Regions from separate parts of the Oliverpabstia sp. genome, predicted to be linked through region 2. Evidence: predicted binding sites of a transcription regulator. Region 2 holds the regulator's gene; the other holds the start of a gene.
The links. Region 2 encodes HrcA, which represses chaperone genes, less so after heat shock. Its sites were predicted from a motif close to TGTTAGCACTCNNNNNNNNNGAGTGCTAACA; they were not measured.
Positions count from the first base shown of each region.

Region 1 (8,268 bases), on a different contig from region 2:
GAGCATTACAAAGAGATCAAAGCCGGCAATGATGTCAAGATGGCAACCGGTTATCCGGAACGTGTGAAGAAGGCTATAGAACTTGGTGAACTTACCCGTGCTGATCTGGAACACTGTGCAAGACGTGTACTGGAACTGATCCTGAAAATCGACTAAATATAACTAACAGTTACGATTAATCAAAAAATATGCATAAAAAGTGAGAAAAAAAGCAAACAGAAAAAGAATCTACTTTCTGTTTGCTTTTTTTTGCAAAAATATAAAAGGCCGTACTGGATTACTGGAAAAAAACAGGGTATAGTAATAAGAAAACAGAGCGTGTAAGAGGAGTAACAAACGATGAACAGAAAGATAGAAAATCCTTTCCTCTATGTAGAAGTCAGTGACCGCGGAGCAGAACTGATGCGGATTATGAGAAAGGATACCGGTGCGGAGATTCTCTGGAATGGGGATCCGGCTTTCTGGAGCTACCGGTCTCCGATTCTTTTTCCGAATGTGGGAAGTACCTGGCAGAAAAAAATGAAGATCAACGGAAAGGAATATCAGACCCGTCAGCATGGATTTGCCAGAGAAAAAGAATTCACCTGTGTGGAAGAAAGTACTGAAAAACTTCGCTACCGGTTAATGTCTGACGAAGAGACAAGAAAGTACTATCCATTTGATTTTGTATTATGGATCACCTATGAATTGAGAGAAAAAGAGATTCTCGTCAGCTGGGAAGTGGAAAACCGATCCGGGGAAGTCATGAGTTTTACGATTGGCGGACATCCGGGCTTCCGTTTTGAAAAAGAAGGAGAACAGAAAGAAGATTACGAACTATATTTTCCGGAAAATACAGAGTTTACCGCTACCGCAGTCGATCTGGTCAACGGTACCGGAAAACCGGATCAGAAATACCGGGTGAAACTGACAGATCATACGCTGGTGTTAAGTGACCAGCTGTTTGATGTGGACACACTGGTAGTTGACGATGCACAGATCCGGGAAGTATGGCTCAGAAGAAAAGCCACCGGGCAGCTTTATGCGGGAGTCCGTTGTATCGATGAATTTTGCAGTTTTGGAATCTGGTCCCTTCCGAAAGGACCGTATGTTTGTCTGGAACCCTGGGCGGGAAGATGTGATGATGAAGGGTTTTGCGAAGATATTTCCCAAAAGCCGGGAATTAACCGGGCGAAGCCGGGAGAATGCTGGAAAAAGCAGTATGCGATTCTGATCGGATAGAACAGAGTATCTTAAGAGGTGTATTTACAACAGGGAAAAGAGTGTCAGATGTAAGAATCCGGCACTTTTCTGTTATCTGCAGAAGAAAAATAACAGAGGATAAATTTTATAATTATAGAAATTACAGGGAGGTTTTTGTATGGGAAGAGCAATTTATGTGAGCAGTGTAAACGGAGATGATGCAAACAGCGGGTATGCACCGGAGAAAGCATTCCGCAGTCTGAGAAAGGTAAACCAGATGGAGATCCGGCCGGGCGATCAGATCCTTCTGGAGCGGGGATCAATATTTATCGGAGAGTACCTGCACCTGTATGCAGGTGGAACAAAGGAGGCTCCGGTTGTTGTAGATGCGTACGGGGAGGGTGGTCTTCCACGGATCGAGACGGACGGAAACGGGATCTGGTATCAGAACTATGGCGGACATCTGGACAATGTAGTACATACCTGGAAAGGCTATCTGTCCTCAGCGGTTCTTTTATACGATGCAGAATACATTTCCATCCGGAATCTGGAAATTACAAACAACCCATGCGTCAAAAATGAACGCCTGAACCAGGCAGACCGTATGAACCGCACCGGCGTATCCGTGATTGCGAAGAATCACGGGACGCTCCATGAGATCGAACTCGATCATCTGTATATCCATGATGTAGAGGGAAATATCTACGACAAACATCTGAACAATGGCGGCATCTACATGTCAGTCTCCCGTCCGGATGACGAAGAAAAGACCGGAATTGCCCGTTATGACGGTATTCATATCCACCACTGTAAAGTTGAGAACTGCCGCAGATGGGGAATTGCCGCAGGCTACACGTACCAGCATGACAAATTTACCACACTGGAACTGCCCGATGAAGTGGTGAAAACCTACGGCTCCACCAATGTTGTGATCGAACACAACTTTGTCAAAGATATCGGCGGAGACGGCATCACACCGATGTACTGCTTTGAACCGCTGATCCAGTACAATGTGTCCGAAAATATCGCTGTGGACATCCACCCGGATCTGTACAACGAAGAAGGAAACCGTGGCGGTATGACCGCAGCCGCCATCTGGCCATGGAAATGCAAAACAGCGTTGTTCCAGTACAACGAAGTCTACAACACTGTCTATAATCAGGATGGTCAGGCGTGGGATGCCGACTCCGGTGACGGAACGATCTACCAGTACAACTACAGCTGCAACAATGGCGGTGGCTGTGTGATGTTTTGTGAGGGCGAGAGCGTCAACAACATCTTCCGCTACAACATCAGTCAGAATGACGGAACAGGCATCCTGACCCCGGTACGAAACGTGGACGCGAAAATCTATGGCAATATCTTCTATATAAAAGAAGGCGTGGACTTTATCCGTCATCGGATCTGGGGCGATACAATGATCGAAGGCGGCGGAATCGAAGTCACCGACAACATTATCATCTACGCCGGAAACGCCCCCAAAGAAGAGTCCTGGACCTATAACAGCCCCAAGGCATATTATCAGAGTAATACATATGTAAACTATCAGAATACCCCGGAAGGTGATCCGGCTCCAATCTGCCTCTCCGCTGCCACCGATATCCTGACAGCTCCGGGCATCGCCCCGGAGACCACCAACGGCAGCAGCCGCATGTACAAAGGCAGTCAGGACTTTGCCGGCTACCGCCAGAAAAAAGACGGCACAGACCTTCTGAAACTGTAAACTTCAGGAACAAAAGAACAAGAAGAAAGGACACAAAATTTTCACAAAAAAATTAGCACTCCCCCTTGACGAGTGCTAAATTAGGTGTTATAGTACAGATAGAACAAAGGAAGAGAAATAAAGAAGTTCAACTACCGGATGTTCTACACGAATAATCAATTAAGCAATCACTCCGCCACCGGGCGGAACAAATAGAAGGGAGAAATGACTTATGTTAATGCCTAGTATTTTTGGTGAGAATTTTATGGATGATTTCTTTGGAGTTCCGGAGAGAACTTATACACAGAGTGCACAGAACGCCCTGATGAAAACCGATGTAGTAGAAAACAAAGACGGATTTGACGTATCCATTGACTTGCCGGGATTCAAAAAAGAAGATGTGAAGGGAGAAGTCAAAGACGGCTACCTGATCATTACCGCATCGACCAAACAGAACAAAGAAGAGAAAAACAAAGACGGCAAGTACATCCGCAAAGAAAGATACAGTGGAACCTGTCAGAGAAGCTTTTATGTAGGAGAAGATATCACCCAGGAAGACATCAAAGCAAAATTTGAAGATGGTGTCCTGAAACTGGAGATTCCGAAAAAAGAAGCAAAACCGGAAGTAAAAGAAGCAAAATACATCTCTATTGCATAAAAGAGCAGGGAGATGAAAATTGAGACAAAACACGTATTACGAGTTTTATCCATTCATGCGGCAGGCGCGGACCGGGCGCCTGCCGGATAAATAAACTGTGCGCTCATTACTGTGAAATCGAGTGAACAGAAAAAGGAAAATAACAGGGTTTTAAAACCCGTTCACTATAGAGATTACCACAGAGGGACAGGACAAACTTTATATCCGGAGTCTCTCTTTTTTATATATACAGGCAGCAAGCCAACTGTACAGGATGTAACAAGTTCCCAAAGGAGGTGGAACAAGTGGAAAATAAAAGAGATTACTATGAAGTGCTTGGCGTAAGTAAAGAGGCAGACAGTTCGGCAATTAAAAAAGCCTACCGAAAACTGGCGAAAAAATATCATCCGGACACCAACGCCGGTAATGCAGAGGCAGAAAAACGATTCAAAGAAATCTCGGAAGCCTATGCAGTACTGGGAGATGAGGAAAAGAAAAAATTATACGATGAATTCGGACATATCGCCTTCGAGCCGGGCTTCAATGCGGATGCCGCGAGAGCACAGAAACAATATGGATATGAAAACTTCGGCAGCGATAACAGCCAGAATGGTTATCGGGAGTACCATTTTAACGGATCAGGTGGAGATGACATCTTCGGAGATCTGTTTGGAAATATGTTTCGCCGGGGAGCAAAAGGCGGGAATTTCCATAGCGAAGGATTTCATAACGACAGCGGATTCTATCAGCAGTTCCATCAGAGAGAAAATGATGGATTCTATGGTAAACATGGATTTCATGAAACTTATTCCGGAAAAGGGGAGAATCTGGAAGCAGAGATTTCACTTACCTTTGATGAGGCTGTATTTGGCTGCGACAAGATGATCACATTGCAGGAAGCAGGAGGCAACCGCACTTTGAAAGTGCATATTCCTGCGGGAATCGATACCGGACAGAGCGTTCGACTGCGTGGAAAAGGCCATCCGGGAATCGGAGGCGGTGAACCTGGCGATCTGTTGCTGAAAGCAAAGGTTGGAAGAAAACCGGGATACGAACGAAAAGGCGTCGATGTCTACACCACGGTCAGTATCCCATACACAACCGCCGCTCTCGGCGGAGAAACCAGAGTATCCACATTATACGGGGATGTTAGTTGTAAAATCAAAGAAGGGACTCAGTCGGGCAGCAAGATCCGGCTGCGTGGAAAAGGAATTGTATCCATGAAAAATCCGAACGTCCACGGCGACCAGTACGTCACCGTTCAGATCCAGGTGCCCCGTCACCTGAATCAGCAGGCACGCCGGAAACTGATGGAATACAAACAGGCTTGCGGATAAAAAAAGCAGACAGGAATAACTTTGAACAGTTGTTACTGTCTGCTTTTTGTGTACATTGCATACAAAAATGAATCTAATGAAGCAATTTTGAATTGCGTGAACAATACGTCAAAAACCATAAGATCTGGTTTACAAAACTTTGCTTCTGAGCTATTCTATAGAAAGAAAAGTAAGATTCCGAGAGTACATTAAGATGATCAGGAGGAAACAACATGGTAGGTCCGGAAGGAACAAAACGAATATCCAAAATAGATACATACCTGAATGTAGCCGAAGCATTTGCCTATCGAAGCACCTGCATCAAACGAAAATACGGTGCGGTGATCGTAAAAGATGATGTGGTAATTTCAACCGGCTATAATGGGTCCCCGCGTGGCTACGACAATTGCTGCGATATCGGCGAGTGTCCGAGAATCAAACTGGGTATGCATCAGGGAGAGGGGTACGGTCTTTGCCGTGCGATTCATGCTGAGCAGAATGCATTGCTGAACTGTTCTCGCGAACAGACCATCGGTGCCGACCTCTACCTTGCCGGCATCAATCCCGGTGATAATTCTGTTCACCGCGCAAAACCCTGCCCCATCTGCTCCCGCCTTATCATCCAGGCCGGAATCAAAAACGTCTACCTCCGCGTAGGTGCCAAAGCCGGTGAGTACGAAGTGGTTCCGGCCCAAGATCTGGTGTGGCATCTGTAAAACAAAAATGATAACCGGAAAATAAAGACAGAAAAAGCCGCAAGGAAACAGTCCTGGCCAGTAAAGTTCAATGCCCCGGAAGCCCGCGCACCGAGGAGGGATCGCGGGCTTCCGGGGCTCACAACATCCCCAACAAACCTTACTGCGGAATCCTTGCCTTATAATAAAGCGGCGACAGTCCAAAATACTTCTTAAACAACTTACTGAAATGATAAGCATCCTCATATCCTACAGCCATCGCCACAGCCTGAATCGACTGCTCCGGGTTCTCATCCAGCAGTTCCCGGGCCTTTTGCATCCGCAGGCTGATCAGATAATTGATCGGCGTATCCCCTGTCTCACTTTTGAAAATCTTCGAAATATAAAAAGAACTCAGATACATATTTGCCGCAATCTGATCGAGCGAAATCTTCTCTTTATAATGTGTCTCCATATAATGCATAATCTGCTGAACTACATACTTCTTATTTACCGACTTGAACTCATACCGCGGTGCATACTGACGCTTTACATCTTCCTCAAGTTCCTGCTTCTGATATCGGCAGAGCAGACAGATCACCTGAATCAGATAGGACTTCAGCATAAAATACCGCCCCGGCTGGCAGGTCTTCGACTCCTGTTCCATCAGGTTACACAGCCGAAACAACGGTTCTTTATAACTGTCCGGCAATGTTGCCAGCAGCTGATAATTTTTAAAAAGAGGAAAATGCCCTCTGGTACATCCGGCAAATTCCACATTTGAAAAAGCCAGATAAAATTCCCGGGCAGAAGTTCCGGCTGCAGGAAGGCTCTGGTGATATGTTCCGGGATTCAGCAAAATCACGGACCCTTCTTCCACATCATACAACTTCTCATCTATACGAAATGTTGTTTTTCCTTTCAGTATAAGCACAAATTCAATAAAATCATGACAATGATAATTCATCTCAGGCTCTGTTCGAAGCAGATTACAGCAGAACAGAAAGCGGGGATTGAGATCATTGTAAGTAAGATCATACACCGATGGTTCCATAAAAATCCCCCTGTCATAAATATAATTTCAACACATATTTGATAAGTTAAGTATACAACATAAACCATCCGATGCACAAGAAAGTACATTCCACTTTTTCGACTGTACTTTATAATAAAACTATCGTAACTGTGAGGATACTGAACAGTTACAGTCATATAAAAATTGGCAGCCGGCGGTAAAAGATGCCACATGGTATGCAAAAAAAGAAAGGATGAAAAAAGAAAATGACAAAAAGTATGACATCAGGAAAACCGGTAAAACTAATCCTTTTATTTGCGCTTCCGCTGATTGTGGGTAATATTTTTCAACAGTTCTACAGTATGGCGGATACCGTAATTGTAGGACGTACTATAGGGGTTAATGCCCTGGCGGCTGTCGGATGTACAGGAAGTGTATCTTTCTTTATTCTCGGATTTGTTATGGGATTTACCTCGGGTTTGTCGATTCTCATTGCCCAGCGTTTCGGTGCGGAGGATGAGGAAGGAATCCGTTGCAGCTTTGCTGCCGGTATCATTCTAAGTATTGCACTCACAATTGTGATGACATTATTTGCAGTGGCACTGGTTCGTCCTGCCATGGAACTTTTGCAGACACCGGAGGAAATCCTTGACGATGCGGTTTCTTATATCCGGATTATATTCTGGGGAATCGGAGCAAGTGTATTATTTAATCTGGGATCAAATACGATGCGTGCATTGGGCGACAGTCGGACACCACTGTATTTTCTGATTTTTGCCTGCTGTGTCAATATTGTACTGGACATTGTACTGATTGCCGTAGTCGGTATGGGAGTTGCAGGGGCAGGTGTGGCAACTATATTTTCTCAGCTCCTGTCAGGAATCTGCTGCTTTGTATATATATGGAAGAAAATGCCGGTACTTCGGATTAACCGCCACCACTTTCATCTGGCGCGAAAACAACTGGGTGATCATCTGCGAATTGCTCTTCCAATGGCGTTTCAGATGTCCATCATTGCGATCGGTGCCCTGATTCTGCAGTTTGCTCTGAACGGTCTGGGCGCGGTATCCGTAGCAGCTTATACGGCGGCACAGAAGATTGATTGCATTGCAACCATGCCACTGAATTCTCTTGGACAGGCAATGACTACATATACTGCTCAGAATTATGGTGCCGGCCAGTATGAGAGAATAAAAAAAGGAGTGTTCCAGTGTATTCTGATTTCTCTGACCGTCAGTGTTTTGATGGGACTTATGAATATTTTTGCCGGAAGTAATCTGTCCGCTGTGTTTGTGGGAAGTGGTGAACGGGATGTCATTGCCTTATCCAAAACATATCTGGTCATCAGCGGATCTTGTTACTGGGTGTTGGGACTGTTATTTATCTATCGTTTTACCCTGCAGGGACTTGGTAACGGATGGGTGCCTACAGTGGCAGGAATTATGGAACTGGTCATGCGTGCAACGGCAGCTGTTTTGCTGGTAGAGCATTTTGGATTTGCCGGTGCAAGTTCCGCAAGCCCGCTGGCATGGATCGGGGCATGCATTCCGCTGGGAATTGCATATTATCTTACAATCCGGCAAATGGTTCCCAAACAGCCGCAGACTACTCCTGTAAAAGCCATGTGAGCCTGAAAGTCAGCGGCTTTTCCTTTACTTCCCGGGCTATGGGAAGTATAATAAAGGAAACTGAGAAAACATGGAGGGTATTACCTATGGAACTGTTATTTTTGGAGCCGGTAT
Region 1 covers NZ_JALFPR010000096.1:6,111-14,378, forward strand. Annotated here, with positions in the region: gene MSA64_RS06710 (glycoside hydrolase family 3 protein) at 1-156, shown strand, start outside; gene MSA64_RS06715 (aldose 1-epimerase family protein) at 340-1,221, shown strand; gene MSA64_RS06720 (polyhydroxyalkanoate depolymerase) at 1,361-2,905, shown strand; gene MSA64_RS06725 (Hsp20/alpha crystallin family protein) at 3,117-3,542, shown strand; gene MSA64_RS06730 (DnaJ C-terminal domain-containing protein) at 3,827-4,858, shown strand; gene MSA64_RS06735 (deoxycytidylate deaminase) at 5,071-5,553, shown strand; gene MSA64_RS06740 (helix-turn-helix domain-containing protein) at 5,693-6,565, opposite strand; gene MSA64_RS06745 (MATE family efflux transporter) at 6,793-8,154, shown strand; gene MSA64_RS06750 (type I phosphomannose isomerase catalytic subunit) at 8,241-8,268, shown strand, end outside.
Region 1: the regulator HrcA is predicted to act here: its motif matches at 2,956-2,986, upstream of MSA64_RS06725 (Hsp20/alpha crystallin family protein).

Region 2 (8,268 bases):
TCAACGCAGCATGATAAAAAATAGAATAGTAGTAAGATAGAAAAGTACAAATGAGAATCGAACATTTGTACTTTTTTCTTGCTTTCATCTATATACTTTCAAAAAAATGTTTGATATAATAGGGACTGTTACAAGAACAAACAGTAAAAATATGACAGAACCGGAGCCTGGTATCATCAGGTATTTCCGAGTGCTGTTTTATCCGCAAAAATCAGTTTTGTGACTTTTATTCGTAACGAGGTGAAAAGGACATCTATTCACCATAAAATAAGCTTTTCGTTACGAATCCGGATACGAATTTTTGGCTGATAATGATCATAGTAAAAGTCACAAATGGAGGGATTTACCATGAATGAGTTCAAATTAAAAGCCCCATATGAGCCAACCGGAGACCAGCCACAGGCGATTGCAGAGCTTGTGAAAGGGTTCAAGGAAGGCAATCAATGCCAGACTTTACTAGGGGTTACGGGTTCTGGAAAAACTTTTACGATGGCAAATGTGATTCAGCAATTACAGAAGCCAACGCTTGTCATCGCTCATAATAAAACACTTGCAGCTCAGTTATACGGAGAGTTCAAGGAGATGTTCCCCGATAACGCAGTGGAATATTTTGTGTCCTACTACGACTACTACCAGCCCGAAGCCTATGTCCCCTCCACGGATACTTACATTGCCAAGGACTCCGCCATTAACGAGGAAATTGATAGACTCCGGCTTTCAGCTACCGCGGCACTTTCTGAACGGAAAGATGTTATCATCGTGTCAAGTGTATCCTGTATCTATGGAATCGGCAGTCCGAAGGACTATCAGAACATGATGATCTCACTGCGACCGGGGATGGAGAAGGATCGGGATGAGGTGTTGCGGAGTCTGATTGACATGCAGTATGACCGAAACGATATGGATTTTCACCGTGGAACCTTCCGGGTGCGAGGGGATGTGGTGGAGATTATTCCGGCGTATGAATCGGATGTGGCGATCCGGGTGGAATTCTTCGGAGATGAGATTGACCGGATCACGGAAGTGGATGTGCTGACCGGGGAGATCCGGAGAGAACTGAATCATATCGCCTTATATCCGGCGTCTCATTATGTTGTGCCGATGGAACGTATCCTGGAGGCCTCCAAGGCTATTGAAAAAGAAATGGAAGAACAGGTGGCGTATTTTAAAAGCGAAGACAAACTTCTCGAGGCACAGAGAATCAGCGAACGGACCAATTTTGATCTGGAAATGATGAAAGAGACAGGTTTTTGTTCCGGTATCGAGAACTATTCCCGGCATCTGGCAGGACTGAAACCGGGAGAGCCGCCGTATACACTGATGGATTACTTCGGGGATGACTATCTGATCATGATTGATGAGTCACATATTACGGTACCACAGGTGCGCGGTATGTATTTTGGTGACCAGTCAAGAAAATCGACGCTGGTGGACTATGGATTCCGTCTTCCGTCAGCAAAAGATAACCGACCGCTGAATTTTGAGGAATTTGAAGAACGGATCGATCAGGTGCTTTTCGTGTCGGCAACGCCGGGACAATATGAAAAGGATCATGAACTTCTTCGTGCAGAGCAGATTATCCGACCGACCGGACTTCTGGATCCTTATGTGGAAGTGCGTCCGGTGGAGGGACAGATTGACGATCTGGTAGGAGAAGTCAACAAAGAAGTGGAAAAACATAATAAGATTCTGGTGACAACGCTTACAAAACGAATGGCAGAGGAACTGACCGATTATATGAAAGATCTGGGTATCCGTGTCAAATACCTGCATTCCGATATCGATACGCTGGAACGATCGGAAATCATCCGCGATATGCGTCTGGATGTATTTGATGTGCTGGTGGGTATCAACCTGCTTCGAGAGGGTCTGGATATCCCGGAGATCTCACTGGTGGCGATCCTGGATGCGGACAAGGAAGGATTCCTGCGATCGGAAACTTCTCTGATCCAGACAATCGGCCGTGCAGCAAGAAATGCGGAGGGACATGTCATCATGTATGCAGATGTGATCACAGATTCCATGCGCCGCGCCATCGATGAGACACTTCGAAGAAGAGAATTGCAGGAAACATATAATAAGGAACACGGAATTACACCGAAGACGATCAAAAAGGCAGTCAGAGATCTGATCAGCATATCCAAAGAGGTGGCGAAAACGCAGAAGAAACTGGAAAAAGATATGGAATCCATGAGCCGAGAGGAACTCGAAGAACTGATCGGAAAAATACAGAAACAGATGAAAGCGGCAGCAGCCGACCTGAACTTCGAGATGGCCGCCGAGCTGCGCGACCAGATGATCGAACTGAAGAAGAATCTGGAAGAACTGGACAGGTAGGAATACGACTCAAAAAATCAGTATATTATATAAAGAAAGAATTTTCTGAAAAAATGTTCCCGAAATGTGTGAGCGGATATTTACAGCAGAAGATTCTTTCTTTTTATGTACAGGGTAGCATTCCGCGAGGTGCTTTTGCATGTTTTTTGCCAAAATCCAGAGACATACAAGTCAAAATGCCTTACTGAAGGTGATTAGAAATCCAAGACGAAGAAAAAAACAAAAAATTTCAAAATACCCATTGACAAATAAAAGAGGCAGTGCTATCTTTAAACCATAGATGTTAGCACTCCACTTAAATGAGTGCTAACACAACAAAAAAGACAAAGAAGGAGGCAGAGAAGATGCAGGATTTGGATGAAAGAAAACGCAAGATTTTAAAAGCGATTATCCAGACCTATCTGGAAACTGGTGAGCCGGTTGGTTCGAGAACCATTTCCAAGTACACAGATTTGAATCTGAGTTCTGCCACCATTCGAAATGAGATGTCGGATCTGGAAGATCTGGGATACATTGTACAGCCTCACACCTCAGCGGGCAGGATTCCATCGGATCTCGGTTATCGATTATATGTCGATGAACTGATGAAAGAAAAAGATCAGGAAGTTTCCGAGATGAAGGAAATGATGATCGAGAAAACAGATCGGATGGAACGGGTGCTAAAACAGGTGGTCAAGGTGCTCGCATCCAATACGAATTATGCGACACTCATTACCGGTCCTACCTATCATCACAACAAAGTAAAATTCATTCAGTTATCCAAGCTGAACGAAGAACAGCTTCTGGCAGTGATCGTTGTGGAAGGCAACCTGGTAAAGAACCAGATCGTAAATCTGGATGAGACGATCGATGATGAACAGATCCTGAAACTGAACCTGTTATTGAATACACAGCTGAATGGTCTGACGATCGAAGAGATCAGTCTTGGCATGATCACGAAGCTGAAAGAACAGGCAGGTGTCCACAGTGGTGTGGTGAGTACCGTATTAGACGCGGTGGCAGATGCCATTGCAGTGGACGATGAGGAAGTTCCGGTGTATACAAGCGGAGCGACCAACATTTTCAAATATCCGGAACTGGCAGACAGCAGTAAGGCCAGTGAACTGATATCCGCATTTGAGGATAAACAGGAACTGGTTGAGATGATCAAGGATACCGTTTCTGATTCCGGAGAGAATACAGGGATTCAGGTATATATAGGAAATGAAAGCCCGATACAGACCATGAAAGATTGTAGTGTAGTAACCGCATCGTATGATCTGGGAGAGGGAATGAAAGGAACGATAGGAATTATCGGACCGAAGAGAATGGATTATGAAAATGTAGTAGATAATCTGAAAACATTGAAAGTCCAGTTGGACAACATATTCAAAAAGCCGTAGAAAGGTGGAATGTGAGAGATGGCAGAAGAAAATAAAACAACTGCTGAGGAGACAGCTGAGAAAGTAAAAGAAACCGAAGCAGCCGAAAGCGAAGTCACCGAAGCAACTCCTGAAACTCAGGCAGGAAGCGAAGAAGTGGAAGAAGCCAAAGAAAAGAAACTTTTTGGAAAAAAGAAAAAAGATAAAAAAGATGAAAAAATTGAAGAACTGACTGATCGGGTAAAACGCCAGATGGCCGAGTTTGAAAATTTCAGAAAACGTACCGAAAAAGAAAAAGCAGGTATGTATGCTGTGGGAGCAAAAGATGTGATCGAAAAGATTCTTCCGGTAGTAGATAATTTTGAAAGAGGTCTGGATGTCGCAGAAGACAAAGAAGATCCTTTCGTACAGGGAATGGAAAAAATCTACAAGCAGTTCCTTAGCGCACTGGATGGCATGGGAGTAAAAGCCATTGAAGCTGTAGGAAATGAATTCAATCCTGATTTCCATAATGCAGTGATGCATGTGGAAGATGAAACAGTCGGAGAGAACATCATAGTAGAAGAGTTCCAGAAGGGTTACATGTATAAAGACAGTGTAATCCGCCACAGTATGGTAAAAGTAGCCAATTAACAATTATCAGAATATAGATTATAATTCATGAGGAGGAAATAGTCATGGGAAAAATCATTGGTATTGACTTAGGAACAACAAATAGTTGCGTAGCTGTTATGGAAGGTGGTAAACCAACCGTTATCACAAATGCAGAAGGAGCAAGAACAACACCATCTGTAGTAGCATTTACAAAAACAGGAGAAAGACTGGTAGGTGAACCTGCAAAACGTCAGGCAGTAACCAACGCAGATAAAACAGTTTCTTCTATTAAAAGACATATGGGTACTGACTACAAAGTAACCATCGATGACAAAAAATATTCTCCACAGGAGATTTCTGCTATGATTCTGCAGAAGATGAAATCTGATGCAGAAAACTACCTGGGTGAAAAAGTAACAGAAGCAGTTATCACTGTTCCGGCTTACTTTAACGATGCACAGCGTCAGGCAACCAAAGATGCAGGTAAGATTGCAGGTCTGGATGTAAAACGTATCATCAACGAGCCTACAGCAGCAGCTCTTGCCTATGGTCTGGACAACGAACAGGAACAGAAGATCATGGTATACGACTTAGGTGGTGGTACATTTGATGTATCTATCATCGAGATCGGTGATGGTGTTATCGAAGTTCTGTCTACCGCAGGTAACAACCGTCTGGGTGGTGATGATTTCGACCAGAAAGTAGCAGATTACATGCTGGCAGAGTTCAAGAGAACCGAAGGCGTAGACCTGTCTCAGGATAAGATGGCTCTGCAGAGAATCAAAGAAGCAGCAGAGAAAGCGAAAAAAGAACTTTCTTCTTCTACAACAACCAACATCAACCTGCCATTCATCACAGCTACAGCAGAAGGTCCGAAACATTTCGATATGAACCTGACAAAAGCAAAATTTGATGAACTGACACATGATCTGGTAGAACTGACAGCAGAACCTGTAAGAAGAGCACTGTCTGATGCAGGACTGACAGCTTCTGAACTGAGCAAAGTCCTTCTGGTTGGTGGTTCTACACGTATCCCGGCTGTACAAGATAAAGTAAAACAGCTGACAGGACATGAACCAAGCAAGAGCCTGAACCCGGATGAGTGCGTAGCTCTGGGAGCTTCCGTACAGGGTGGTAAACTGGCAGGCGATGCCGGTGCCGGCGATATCCTGCTTCTGGATGTAACTCCACTGTCACTGTCTATCGAGACAATGGGTGGTATCGCAACCAGACTGATCGAGAGAAATACAACAATCCCGACCAAGAAGAGCCAGATCTTCTCTACAGCAGCAGATAACCAGACAGCAGTAGATATCAACGTAGTACAGGGTGAGAGACAGTTCGCGAAAGACAACAAATCTCTTGGTCAGTTCCGTCTGGATGGAATCCCGCCAGCAAGAAGAGGTGTTCCGCAGATCGAAGTAACTTTTGATATTGATGCCAACGGTATTGTAAATGTATCTGCAAAAGACCTGGGAACAGGAAAAGAACAGCATATTACCATTACAGCCGGTTCCAATATGTCTGATTCCGATATCGACAAAGCAGTAAAAGAAGCTGCTGAGTACGAAGCACAGGATAAGAAGAGAAAAGAAGCCATCGATACAAGAAACGATGCAGACGCTATGGTATTCCAGACAGAGAAAGCTATCGAAGAGGTAGGCGACAAACTGGATGCCAACGATAAGACAGCAGTAGAAGCTGATCTGGCAGCTCTGAAAGATCTGATCGCAAAAGCTCCTGTAGATAACATGACAGATGAGCAGGTTGCAGAGATCAAAGCTGCAAAAGAAAAACTGATGGAAAGCGCACAGAAACTGTTTGCAAAAGTATATGAACAGGCACAGGGAGCAGCAGGTGCTCAGGGTGCAGGTCCGGACATGAGTGGAGCAGCAGGCGGTGCTTCTCAGGGATCCAGTGAAGCAGGATACGGCGACGATGTAGTAGACGCTGACTACAAAGAAGTTTAATACGAATAAAGAATAAATCATACTTACCAGATGGTTATACAAGTCGTGTAAGTAAATGCAGGGGACGGGGATACCGGAAGGGTCACCGTCCCCATAATGTGATGATGCCCGGGCTTCAGGATCGGAAATCTGACATAAGCCTGCTTGCAGGAAGATTTCTGAACTTTTGATCCTGACATCATATGAGTAGATAATTCCGCAGTTGTATCCCCCAGGGGTACGAGGCGTTTCGATAAGGTGAAAGAAAATGGCAGAGAAAAGAGATTATTATGAGGTTCTGGGTGTAGAGCGCGGAGCTGATGATGCGACCTTGAAAAAAGCATACCGGAAACTGGCAAAAAAGTATCATCCGGATATGAACCCAGGGGATAAAGAAGCAGAAGCAAAATTTAAAGAGGCGACAGAGGCGTACACTGTACTGAGTGATCCGGAAAAGAGAAGAACATATGACCAGTACGGTCATGCAGCATTTGAAAATGGCGGAGCCGGACAGGGTGGCGGTTTCGGTGGATTCGACTTTAACGGCGCAGATATGGGCGATATCTTCGGCGATATTTTCGGGGATCTGTTCGGTGGCGGAAGAAGCCGCAGAGCGAACAATGGTCCGATGCGCGGAGCAAATCTGCGTGCAGTGGTTCACATTACCTTCCAGGAAGCAGTTTTCGGCTGTGAGAAAGAACTGGAACTGACACTGAAGGATACCTGTACCAAGTGTAACGGAACCGGTGCAAAACCGGGCACTTCTCCGGAGACCTGCAGCAAATGTCATGGAACCGGTCAGGTAACATATACCCAGCAGTCCATGTTTGGTATGGTGCGAAACGTACAGACCTGTCCGGACTGTGGTGGAACCGGTAAGATCATCAAAGACAAATGCCCGGATTGCCGGGGAACCGGATTTACCGCAAGCAGAAAGAAGATTCAGGTATCTATTCCGGCTGGTATTGATGATGGACAGAGTATCCGTATCCGTGAAAAAGGCGAACCCGGAACTAATGGTGGACCGAGAGGAGACCTGCTGGTAGAAGTACAGGTGGCTCGCCATCCGATTTTCCAGAGACAGGATATGAATATCTTCTCCACGGCACCGATCACTTATGCACAGGCTGCACTGGGTGGCAAGATCCGCATCAGCACGGTAGACGGTGAAGTAGAATACGAAGTAAAACCGGGAACACAGACCGATACCAAGATCCGTTTGCGTGGAAAAGGTGTACCGTCACTGAGAAACAAAAATGTTCGCGGTGATCAATATGTTACACTGGTTGTTCAGGTACCGACCAAACTTTCCGAGGAAGCAAAAGATGCGCTTCGTGCATTCGATGCGGCATGTCAGGGAAAACCGGCGCCGGAAAAAGAAAAGAAAAAACGTTTTATGGATAAATTGAAAGAAACGTTTGAAGATTAAAGACCACAGCTACAGAAAAAAGGGACTGTCCGGAAAACAGAAATGTTTTCCGGACAATCTCTTTTGTTGCTTTTTTGAACAGAATCTAGTATAGTTATCATAGCTATGCACTTGTGTACTTGTACAGAAAGGTAAGAAAGTTTATGAAATGGAAAAAATTTAAAATAAAAACAGTGACAGATGCAGAAGATATTATCATCAGTACATTATATGATATCGGGCTGGAAGGCGCACAGATTGAAGACAAAGTACCTTTGACTGCAATGGAAAAGGAGCTGATGTTTGTGGATATTCTGCCGGATGGACCGGAAGACGATGGAATCGCTTATCTGAGTTTTTTTGTGGAAGAGACAGAAGACGGAACCCTTACGGTAAATGGAGAAGAAAAGACCGAAGAAGAGATTCTTTCCCAGGTGAAAGAAGAACTGGAATCTCTGCGGATGTTCTGCCAGATCGGAGAAGGAAGTATCACAGTTGACGAGACGGAAGACATTGACTGGATCAATAACTGGAAAAAATATTTCAAACAGTTTTATGTGGATGATATCCTGATCATCCCTTCCTGGGAAGAAGTAAAAGAAGAAGACAAAGATAAAAT
Region 2 covers NZ_JALFPR010000081.1:58,857-67,124, reverse strand. Annotated here, with positions in the region: gene uvrB (excinuclease ABC subunit UvrB) at 349-2,337, shown strand; gene hrcA (heat-inducible transcriptional repressor HrcA) at 2,682-3,719, shown strand; gene grpE (nucleotide exchange factor GrpE) at 3,738-4,331, shown strand; gene dnaK (molecular chaperone DnaK) at 4,376-6,262, shown strand; gene dnaJ (molecular chaperone DnaJ) at 6,510-7,670, shown strand; gene prmA (50S ribosomal protein L11 methyltransferase) at 7,814-8,268, shown strand, end outside.